DNA from 3 places in the Lentzea sp. CA-135723 genome. Region 2 is predicted to be linked to each of the others. Evidence: riboswitches for the same ligand, from Rfam matches in the RefSeq annotation. Region 2 holds a riboswitch; each other region holds the start of a gene.

Evidence for each region. Region 2 has a riboswitch for cobalamin ahead of ACQEU1_RS20260 (LPXTG cell wall anchor domain-containing protein). Riboswitches for the same ligand answer to the same signal wherever they lie in the genome.
Region 1: it holds a riboswitch for cobalamin, as region 2 does, so the genes downstream of both, ACQEU1_RS12090 (CbtB domain-containing protein) here and ACQEU1_RS20260 (LPXTG cell wall anchor domain-containing protein) in region 2, are expected to answer to the same signal.
Region 3: it holds a riboswitch for cobalamin, as region 2 does, so the genes downstream of both, ACQEU1_RS34885 (putative cobaltochelatase) here and ACQEU1_RS20260 (LPXTG cell wall anchor domain-containing protein) in region 2, are expected to answer to the same signal.

Annotation. Positions count from the first base shown of each region.
Region 1 is NZ_JBNJMK010000001.1:2,866,598-2,869,859, reverse strand. Features, by position in the region: gene ACQEU1_RS12100 (HAD family hydrolase) at 1-614, shown strand, start outside; gene ACQEU1_RS12095 (CbtA family protein) at 656-1,414, opposite strand; gene ACQEU1_RS12090 (CbtB domain-containing protein) at 1,425-1,613, opposite strand; cobalamin riboswitch at 1,647-1,821, opposite strand; gene ACQEU1_RS12085 ((2Fe-2S)-binding protein) at 1,870-2,520, opposite strand; gene ACQEU1_RS12080 (phosphoribosyl-ATP diphosphatase) at 2,628-2,891, shown strand; gene hisG (ATP phosphoribosyltransferase) at 2,905-3,262, shown strand, end outside.
Region 2 is NZ_JBNJMK010000001.1:4,509,191-4,512,452, reverse strand. Features, by position in the region: gene ACQEU1_RS20265 (DUF6461 domain-containing protein) at 1-943, opposite strand, end outside; adenosylcobalamin-variant (AdoCbl-variant) riboswitch at 1,043-1,114, shown strand; gene ACQEU1_RS20260 (LPXTG cell wall anchor domain-containing protein) at 1,162-2,349, shown strand; gene ACQEU1_RS20255 (hypothetical protein) at 2,349-2,762, shown strand; gene ACQEU1_RS20250 (hypothetical protein) at 2,759-3,262, shown strand, end outside.
Region 3 is NZ_JBNJMK010000001.1:7,433,412-7,436,673, reverse strand. Features, by position in the region: gene cobO (cob(I)yrinic acid a,c-diamide adenosyltransferase) at 1-43, opposite strand, end outside; gene ACQEU1_RS34885 (putative cobaltochelatase) at 57-1,964, opposite strand; cobalamin riboswitch at 2,001-2,134, opposite strand; gene ACQEU1_RS34880 (threonine aldolase family protein) at 2,163-3,122, opposite strand; gene ACQEU1_RS34875 (hypothetical protein) at 3,145-3,262, opposite strand, start outside.

The DNA of each region.
Region 1 (3,262 bases), 1.6 Mb from region 2:
ACTCCGAGAAGCTGTGGGACATCCCGCTCTACGAGTACGCGGAGAAGCTCGGCGGCACGCTGTCGCTGGAGACCCGCGAACGCATGGTCGGCACCAACGTGCCCACGACGATGCGCCTGCTCTTCGCCGACGTCGGCATCGAGCCGACGGACGCCGACCTCGTGGACGGCGGCGCGTGGATCCTGCGCCGCACCGAGGAGGTCTTCCGCGCCGGGCTGCCGTGGCGGCCGGGCGCCCAGGAGGCGTTGCGCGCGGTGCGCGCGTCGGGCGTGCCGATGGCGTTGGTGACGTCGACCGAACGCCCGCTGACCGAGGTCGCGCTGGACACGATCGGCCGCGACCTGTTCGACGTGACGGTGTGCGGCGACGAGGTCGACGGCCTCAACAAGCCGTTGCCGGAGCCGTACCTGAAGGCGGCGCGGCTGCTGGGCGTGGACGCGGCGCGCTGCGTGGCGATCGAGGACTCGCCGACCGGGGTGGCGGCGGCGGTCGCGGCCGGCTGCACCGTGCTGGTGGTGCCGTGCGACGTCGAGGTGCCGGAGGGGGAGCGGCGGATCTTCCGCGAGTCCCTGGTGGGCGTGGACGTCGAGGTGCTGCGGGCTCTCCAGGGCTGAACGCGGGCGGGGTGGCCGAACGGGCGGCCACCCCGGCACCGTCAGGCGACAGCGGCTTTCTGCGCGGCCTTGGCCTTGCGCGTGGCCGGGTCGATCAGCAGGCCGAACACCACGCCGATGCCGACGTAGAGCGTGGCCAGCTGGGCGAGCGAGCTGAGGCGGAACTGCCACAGCACGTTCACCGGCATGTCCGCGGGGATCGTGTCCGGCGGGGCGGGGAACGCGAGCAGCACCACGGCCGTGGCCGCGGCGACCGCGAGCAGCACCGCCGTCGTGCGTACAGGCTGGGACTGCGCGCGCAGCTGCTCGGCGAGCCAGCTCGCACCCCACACGATCAGCAGACCGGCGACCACCACGCCGAGGTAGAGCGCGGTGCGGTAGTTCACCGTCTCCGGGTCGCCGACGGCGGGCGGGTTGGCCGGGTACTTGATCCACGGCAGCAGCGCCACGGCACCGAAGACCGCGGCACCGAACGCGAAGCTGCGGCTGAACGGCGTGCGGTCGGTGAACCAGCGCTTCGACAGCGCGTAGGCCGTGGCGAACACCAGGCCGACCGCGATGCCGACGATCACCACGCCGAGCATGCCGCCCACGACCTGGGCGCCGCGGCTGACGAGCTCCTCCTCGCCGCCGTGGGAGTGGCCGGCCTCTTCGCCGGCGGGTGCGCGAGCCTCCTCGACCGCGAGCGCGGCCCGGATCGGGATCTCGGTCACCAGCAGCTGCACGAGCGCGGACGCGACACCGGCGATGCCGCCGGCCGCGATGCCGCGCAGTGCGATGGACTTGTACGTCGTCGTCATCTGCGTGGATCTAGTGGCAGGGGACGCCGAGGGCGTGCCGGCCGTCGTGGAAGAACTCGTGCAGCAACTCGGAACCCGCGCCGAGCGCGAGACCGTTCTCCTGCAGGACCAGGTACGTGACGATCAGGCCGAGCAGTGCGGCGGCGAACGCCCACTTCGGCACCTGGACGGCGGACAGATTTGCTGCGGGGCTCGTCATGACGGGCTCCTCCATACCTCGTGGAAGGTCAACTCTCCTAGCGGCGCCGCAGCCGGTCTCCTGACTCCCGGATCAACGCTGCCCCCGCGTCTTCCCAGTCCCGGCGGGGACCAGTGACGTGCTCGGCGGGGATCGCTTCCCGGTCACAGTGGCGAGGACCGCGCCGGATTCACACCGGCTTCCCGTCACTGCGGCGCGTGCACCGTAAGTTGAGCCGGCTCTCAAGCACAACCGGCCATAAGAGTTGTTGCGTTCCTCACTTCACGAGTGGGCAGTCGCCACACTTCCCACCTGCGGCAACGCGGTAGTAGAGACAACACGACCGGCGCCGGAACCCGAGCTCGCCGGGAAAGGCCAGAAATTCTCCCGCCTGTTCGAACGGCGGTGCGCTCATGAGCCGTTCGCCGCGTTCTTCCGCTTCCTCCGCGGTGAGCAGGCCGGCGCGCACGACCATTTTCAGCGCGCCCGCGACGTTCGACATCGCATTGCCCCACAGCAACCCGCTCGCCACCGGCGTCACCGCCTGGATCGCCTCGACGACCGGTGCGAGTGCCTCGGCGGCGGGCGGCCCCAGCCGGGGCAGGTCGATGCGGACGCTCAGGCCGTTCGCCGGGTGGTGCTGCCACCAGAGGTTCTCCGGCCGGACGTCGACCGGCAGGTTCGCCGCCGTGAGCGGGCTGAGCAACCGGGCCGTGTAACTGAGGAAGAAGAGACTCGCCGCGACCCTGGGCTCCTCGGCGCGGTAGCGGTCCGCGATGGCGTCGATGGTGGTCTGGAGCGCGGGGCCTTCGAGCAACGCCGTTCCCGGCAGCCACGACTCGTCCGGACGGCCCACGTCGAGGGCGAAGAACGGGTTGATCCCGCGCACCCGGCGCAGTGCTTCGAGTACCTCGGCGAACTCAGACACGGAAGTTCACGCTACTGGGTGTCCATGCAGGACAGATCCGTCCACGGCCTGGGACAGATGCGACCGCGGTGTGGACGGGCGTGCGCGGGATGGGAGGATGTCGTGCCGTGAAGACCTTCGATTCCCTGTTCGCTGAGCTGACCGAACGAGCCGCCACCAAGCCGGAGGGTTCCGGCACCGTCGCAGCGCTTGAGGCCGGGGTCCATGCGCAGGGCAAGAAGGTCCTGGAGGAGGCGGGCGAGGTCTGGATCGCCGCCGAGTACGAGTCCGACGAGAAGCTCTCCGAAGAGATCTCGCAGCTGCTCTACCGCCTCCAGGTGCTCATGCTGGGCCGTGGGCTCACCCTCGAAGACGTCTACAAGTACCTCTGAAAGAGACTTCCACATGCTGCGCGTAGCAGTCCCGAACAAGGGCGCGCTCGCTGAACGCGCCTCCGCCATGCTCACCGAGGCCGGCTACCGGCAGCGGCACGAGCCGCGTGACCTGACCGTCCTCGACAACAACAACGACGTCGAGTTCTTCTTCCTGCGCCCCAAGGACATCGCGATCTACGTGGCGTCCGGTGACCTCGACCTCGGCATCACCGGCCGGGACCTGGCCGCCGACTCCGGCGCCGACGACAACGGCTCCTCGGTCGAGGAGCTGCTGGCGCTGGGCTTCGGGTCGTCGACCTTCCGGTACGCGGGGCCTCGCGGCACCGACTGGAAGGTCTCCGACCTGGAGGGCAAGCGCCTCGCCACGG
Region 2 (3,262 bases):
CGCAGACCCTGGCGCGGAACTCTCCCGGCCACGGCGCGGTGTGCCCGTGACCGAGCTTCGCGTCTCCGTCGACCGCGGTGTAGCTGATCTCGACGACCTCGTCCCAGTCCTCCAGGTCCTGCGGCTCCGGCGGTTGCATCAGCGCCCGCACCGACACGTCGACCACGCCCTCCTCGATGCCGGTGCGCACGGCGAACCCGGTCTCGACGGGCGTGGCGAGCCCGGTGGCGCTGAAGTCCGTCGCCTCGCAGGGTTCCTCGGCGAGCACGAACTGGTGGTTCGACACGGTCGCCTTGGTGGGCCAGGACATCCCGATGTACTCACGGCGCCGCTTCTCCAGCAACGCACGGGTGTACGCGTCCGGCATCGGCACGTCCGGGATGATCTCGGCGGTCGCCGCGATGCCGAACCCGATGGCCGCCACCGGGTCCTTCGCGAACGGGGTGCCGACGGCGTTGAGGATCGCCCGCGCCACCACCACGGCCGTGGCCAGGTGGGCCCGGCCGCGCTGGACGACGATCTGTTCCTCGTCGCCGGTGAGGCCGCTCTGGTCGGGCACGGCCGCGCGCACGTGCCGGATGACCAGGTCACTGATGCCGTGGTGCAGCGCCAGCACGAGCCTCGTCGGCGAGGACAGAGCGCTCTGCCCCTCGATGGTCAGGAAGCCGAAGGCGCCGTCGTGCGGTGGTGCAAGGCCGGCGATCGTGTCGGCGGGCGCGACCAGGTCGAGCTTCGCGACCGCGAGTTCCAGCGCGCCCAGCAGCCGTTCGGCGGGCAGGCTCGGGAACCGTTCCAGCGCCTGCTGCACGACCGTGGCACCGGGATGGCCGACGTGCTCGGGTCTGCGGGTGGTGTAGCGGCCGATGAGCGCGGCCGGGTCGGCTGGAATCAAGGTCTCCAGCGACGGCACGGCGTCTTCGATCAGTTTCTGAAAGTCCCCCATGCCCACGATTGTGGTGGTGCGGTGATCAATGGTCCAGCTCACAGCCATTTGACTACGTCTGATCCCTCCCGCACGATCCATGGTTGACAACAGCATCCGCACGCCGCGGGGGAAGCCGGTGCAACTCCGGCACTGACCCGCAACGGTGATAGTCCGACTGCCCGTGGCGTGTGGTGGCTCCAAGGACCCGTCGAGGACAGCGGGCTAGGGGAGGCGCAGTGATCAGGAGATCGGCGTTGGCCGCCGTGGTGGCGGCAGCGCTCGTGGTGACACCGCAGGCGCGGGCGGCGGAGACGCCGTCGGCCGGCACGTGGCTGGCCGCTCAGTTCGTCGGCGGTTCCCACCTGCTCAAGGGGCCTGACCTCGTCGATCCAGGGCTGACCGCGGACGGCGTGTACGCGCTGGCGGCCGCCGGGGTGGGCAGGTCGACGGCCGCGCAGGCGGCGGCGTGGCTCGGGGAGCCCGACCAGATGCTCGCGCTGGTCGGCGACGGTGACGCGGAGTCGTACGTCGGCGGGCTGGTGAAGCTCGCGCTGGTGGCGCAGACGCTCGGCACCGATCCGCACTCCTTCGCGGGCGTCGACCTGCTGGAGCGGCTCGGGCCGTTGCAGGAGGAGTCCGGGCGATTCCGCGACAGGACCGATCCCGAGTGGGACCAGACCAACGCGTTCACGCAGGCGTTGGCGATCATCGTGCTGAAGCGGGCCGGCGAGTCGTTCGAGAAGCCGTTGGCGTACCAGGTCTCCACGCAGTGCCCGGACGGCGGGTTCCCGATCGCGTTCGGGCAGGCGACCTGCAAGTCCGATGTGGACGGTACGGCGATGGTGCTCCAGGCGTTGCTGGCGGCGGGGGAGAAGTCGGCGGCGCCCAAAGCGCTGACGTGGCTCGTCGGGCAGCAGCAGGCCGACGGTGGCTTTCCGGCGGCGACGGCGGGGTCCAACGCCAACAGCACGGGCCTCGCGGTCGGCGCGCTCGTCGCGGGTGAACGCGGTGCCGCCGCGGACAAGGCCGTCGCGTACCTGAAGTCGTTGCAGGTCGGGTGTTCCGGGCCGGACGCGCAACGCGGTGGCGTCGCCTACGACGCGGCCGGGTTCGAGCTGTACCCGGCGATCCGGGCGACCACGCAGGCGATGCTGGGTCTCGCGCGGGTCAGCCTCGCGGACGTGTCGGCGGCGTCCGCCACGCCCGGCGTCCCCGCGATCGACTGCGCTGTCACGCCTCCTTCGTCTTCGGCGCCGCCGGTCTCCCCGGTGCCTGCTCCGGCCGGGCCCGAGGCGCCGGTGGATCCGCCGCTCGCCGTCACCGGGCCCGACCAGGCCGTGCCGCTGACGCTGTTCGGTTCGTTCGCCGTGCTCGCCGGTGCCGCCCTGCTGTTCGTCTCCCGTCGTCGGAAGGTTGGTGCGTGATGCGCCGCATGCTTGCTGTCCTCGCCCTGCTCGCGAGCACGTTAGTCGTCGCGTCCCCGGCCTCCGCCGCCCCGTGCGCGGGCGTCAAGGTCGTGGTGGACTTCGCCGCCCTGGGTGGTGGCGCCCAGACGGGCTGCGCCGCAGGCGACCCGGCGACCGGCCTCGCCGCGCTGACCGGCGCGGGCTTCACCTACTCGTTCGTGCCGCGCCAGCCCGGCTTCGTGTGCCGGATCAACTCGCTGCCGAATCCGTGCACCGCGCCCACGACCAGCGCGTACTGGTCGTACTGGCACGCCACCCCCGGCGACAGCTGGACCTACAGCACCTCGGGCGCCGGCAGCTACGACCCGGCTCCCGGCACGGTCGAGGGCTGGGCGTTCGGCGCCGGCACCGCCCCGAGCACCGCCCCGTGAAACGGTTCTTCCTCGCGCTGGCACTGGTAGCGGCGTTCGCACCGGTGCCGGCGCACGCGGCGGGCTGCGACGGCGTGACCGTCGTCGTGGACTACCGGGGGCTGGGCGGCGGCGTGCAGCAGGGCTGCGCGCCAGGCAGCCCGTCGTCCGGCATCGCCGCACTGACCGCGGCCGGCTTCGGCTACACCTACGCGCAACGGCAGCAGGGTTTCGTCTGCCGCATCAACGGAAAGCCGGGCACGGACTCCGACAAGTGCGTCAACACCCCGCCCGCCACGGCCTACTGGTCGTACTGGCACGCACCGGCCGGCGGCTCGTGGACCTACAGCAACCAGGGGGCGGCGACCTACGTCCCGGCGCGCGGCACCGTGCAGGGGTGGGCGTTCGGAGCCGGCGAACAACCCGGCATCGCCCCGCCGGCCGCACCGGCGCCACCCCCGCCTCCACCACCGGTGCAACAGCCTCCCGCACAACAACCGCCTGCGCAGCAACCGCCGGCG
Region 3 (3,262 bases), 2.9 Mb from region 2:
TCAGGCCGTCCTTCGGGACCTCGGTGGGTTGTCCTTGGGGCACTGGGGTTTCTCCTTCACGCGGCCCGGACGACGCCGGCGAGGTGGTCGGCGGACAGCTGGTCGAGCCGCACGCAGGTGCCCTGAAGCGCGTCGGCGATCTTCGCCGCCAGGCCGAGGCGCACGTGGCCCTGCTCGCAGTCGACGACCACGACGGCGGTCTGCTCCAGCAGCCCGGCGGCCTTCAGCGCGTCCTTGGTCGGATCGCCGCCGAGGCCGGACGAGGTCGCCCTGCCGTCCGTCAGCAGCACGACCAGGGGGCGCTTGCGCGGGTCCCGCAACCGTTCGATCTCCAGCACGCGGTGCGCCTTCAGCAGTCCGTCGGCGAGAGGGGTCCGGCCGCCGGTGCGCATCTTCTTCAACCGGGTCGCCGCCGCGTCGACGGACGTCGTCGGAGGCAACGCGACCTCGGCGGTCTGCCCGCGGAACGTCACCACGCCCACCTTGTCCCTGCGCTGGTAGGCGTCGCGCAGCAACGAGATCACCGCGCCGCTGACCGCCGACATCCGCTTCTGCGCGGCCATCGATCCGGAGGCGTCGACGACGAACAGGACGAGGTTCGACTCCTTGCCCTCGCGCACGGCCTTGCGCAGGTCGGCGGCGGTGAGCAGCAGTCCAGGCCCAGTCCGCCCCCGAGAAGCCTGGTGCGGCGCGGCGGTCGTCAGCGTGTCGACCAGGTGCAGCCCGTTGCCGTCCACTGTGGACGAACGGACGACCCGGCCGGTGCGGGCACGGGCGCGGGAACGCTTGCCCGGCGCGCCTTCGCCGACCCCGGGGACCTCCAGCAGCCGCGCCTTGAACGCGGGCGAGGGCTCCGGTGCCGGACGGTCCGCAGGCGCGTTTCCGTTGCCCTTGGGGCCTTCCTGCGGTTCGGGCAGCTCGCCGCCACCGGGGCCGTCGTCGTCCGGACCCTCGTCAGTCGGCTCCTCGGCGTGCTCGGCCGCCTGCTTCATGGCGTCCTCGAGCTGCTGCTCCTCGATGCCGGGCTCGTCGAACGGGTCGCGCCGCCGCCGGTGCGGCAGCGCGAGCCGGACGGCGGTCTCGACGTCGGTCTCCTCGACGGCGTCGGCGCCCCGCCACGCGGCGTGGGCGACCGCGGCACGGGCGACCACGAGGTCCGCGCGCATGCCGTCGACCTCGAAAGCGGCGCAGACGGCGGCGATCCTGCGCAGCTCACCGTCCGGAAGGGACACTCCGGCCAGCCGCGACCGGGCGTCGGTGATCTGCTGCTTCAACGCCAGGTCCTCGTCCGCCCACTTCGACGCGAACCCGGCCGGGTCGGCCTCGTAGGCGAGCCGGCGGCGGATCACCTCGGTGCGCACGGCGACGTCCCGCGCGGCCTTCACCGCCACGGTCAGCCCGAACCGGTCGAGCAGCTGCGGCCGCAGCTCGCCCTCCTCGGGGTTCATCGTGCCGACCAGCAGGAACTGCGACGGGTGCGACACCGACACGCCCTCGCGCTCGACGTGGGCGCGCCCCATCGCGGCGGCGTCGAGCAGCAGGTCGACCAGGTGGTCGTGCAGCAGGTTGACCTCGTCGACGTACAGCACGCCCCGGTGCGCCGCCGCCAGGAGCCCCGGCTGGAACGCCCGCACGCCCTCGGTCAGCGCCTTCTCCAGGTCGAGCGACCCGACCAGCCGGTCCTCGGTGGCGCCGACGGGCAGTTCGACCAGCCGCGCGGGCCGCCGCTCCACCCCGTCGTGCGGCGCGTCGGGGCAGTCCACCGTCCCGGGCGCGCAGCCGAAGCGGCACCCGGCCGAGACGTCGAGCTCGGGCAGCAACGCGGCCAGGGCGCGCACGATGGTCGACTTCGCGGTCCCCTTCTCACCTCGGACGAGCACGCCGCCGATACCGGGGTGCACGGCGTTGAGCAGCAGGGCGAGCCGGAGGTCGTCATGGCCGACGACAGCCGAAAACGGGAACATGCTCGGCGAAGTCCTTCCTCGGGTGTCCACGCCCGCGGTCAGGTGAAGAGGGGGACGAGTTCCTGACTTCCGGCGTCCAAAGCCGGTCACAGTCGCGGGACGGCGCCGGAGTCACACCGGCTTCCTCGCGCTCCCCTCACAGCCCAGGCATCGTCGCATTTCGCATGGCGGGGTCCAACAGCCAGGTGAGCGACGTCGCTAGATCGACCCGAGGAACTCCGTCCACGCCGCCCTGACCTCGTCCGCCGTCCACTCCAGGGCAGGCTCGGCCACGGTCACCTCGGTCTTGGCGAGCGGCCCGTCCTGCCAGAACCCGCCGAGGAACGTCCCGCTCAGCTCCTTGAGCCGGGCCGGGTCGCCGGGCAGGTGCAGCGCGAACTGGTGCGTGTGAGGTTCGGGCTGGTCCATCGCGGCGGCGACGACCTTGGCGTGCGCGACGTACGCACCGAGGCGAGGCAACACCGTGTCCAGGCCGTGCAACGCGGACAACGCGGCGGGCCACTGCTGGAACAGCATGCCGCCATAGCGGTGCCGCCAGACCCGTGCCTGCTCGACGAAGTCCAGGGTGCCCGCGAGCGCCGCACCCGAGATGCCCTCCAGCGACTTGTAGAACGACACGTAGACCGAGTCGAACAGGCCGGCGATCTCGGGCAGCGGCTTGCCCAGCCCGAACGTGCTCTCCCACAGCCGCGCGCCGTCGAGGTGCACGACCGCGTCCCGTTCGCGGGCCGCCTCGACCACCGACACGAGCTCTTCCCAGGCCGGCAGGACGAACCCGGCCTCGCGGTCCGGCACCTCCAGCAGCAGCGTCCCGAACGGCTCGGGGCAGGTGCCGACGTCGGCGTCGCGCACCCTGATCGGCCGCAGCCCGGACAACGCGGTCAGCGCGTCGTCCTCGTGGTTCAGCGGATGTGCCCGCGGGTGCATCGCGACGATCGGGTTGTGCGTGCGGTCCGCCCAGCAGCGCAACGCGATCTGCTGCGCCATCGTCCCGGTCGGCACGAACAGCGCGGCCTCGGTGCCCAGCAACGCGGCGACCCGCTCCTCCAGCGCACCCACCGGGCCGCCGTCGCCGTAGCGGTCGGGGTCGACGTCCGGCACCGGGCCGAGCGACTCCAGCAGCGTCTTCTTGCGGACTCCGGAAAGCTGACGGTTCAACACCCCAGCATCAAACCTCAGCTCAGCGGCTCACAGCCACCGACTTCGGCGCGCGGAACGACAGCAGGTTCAGCCACTCCGGCCTGGGCCCGACCAGGTGCAACGACGGTTCGTGCGCGGCCACCGTGCGCAACGTCACG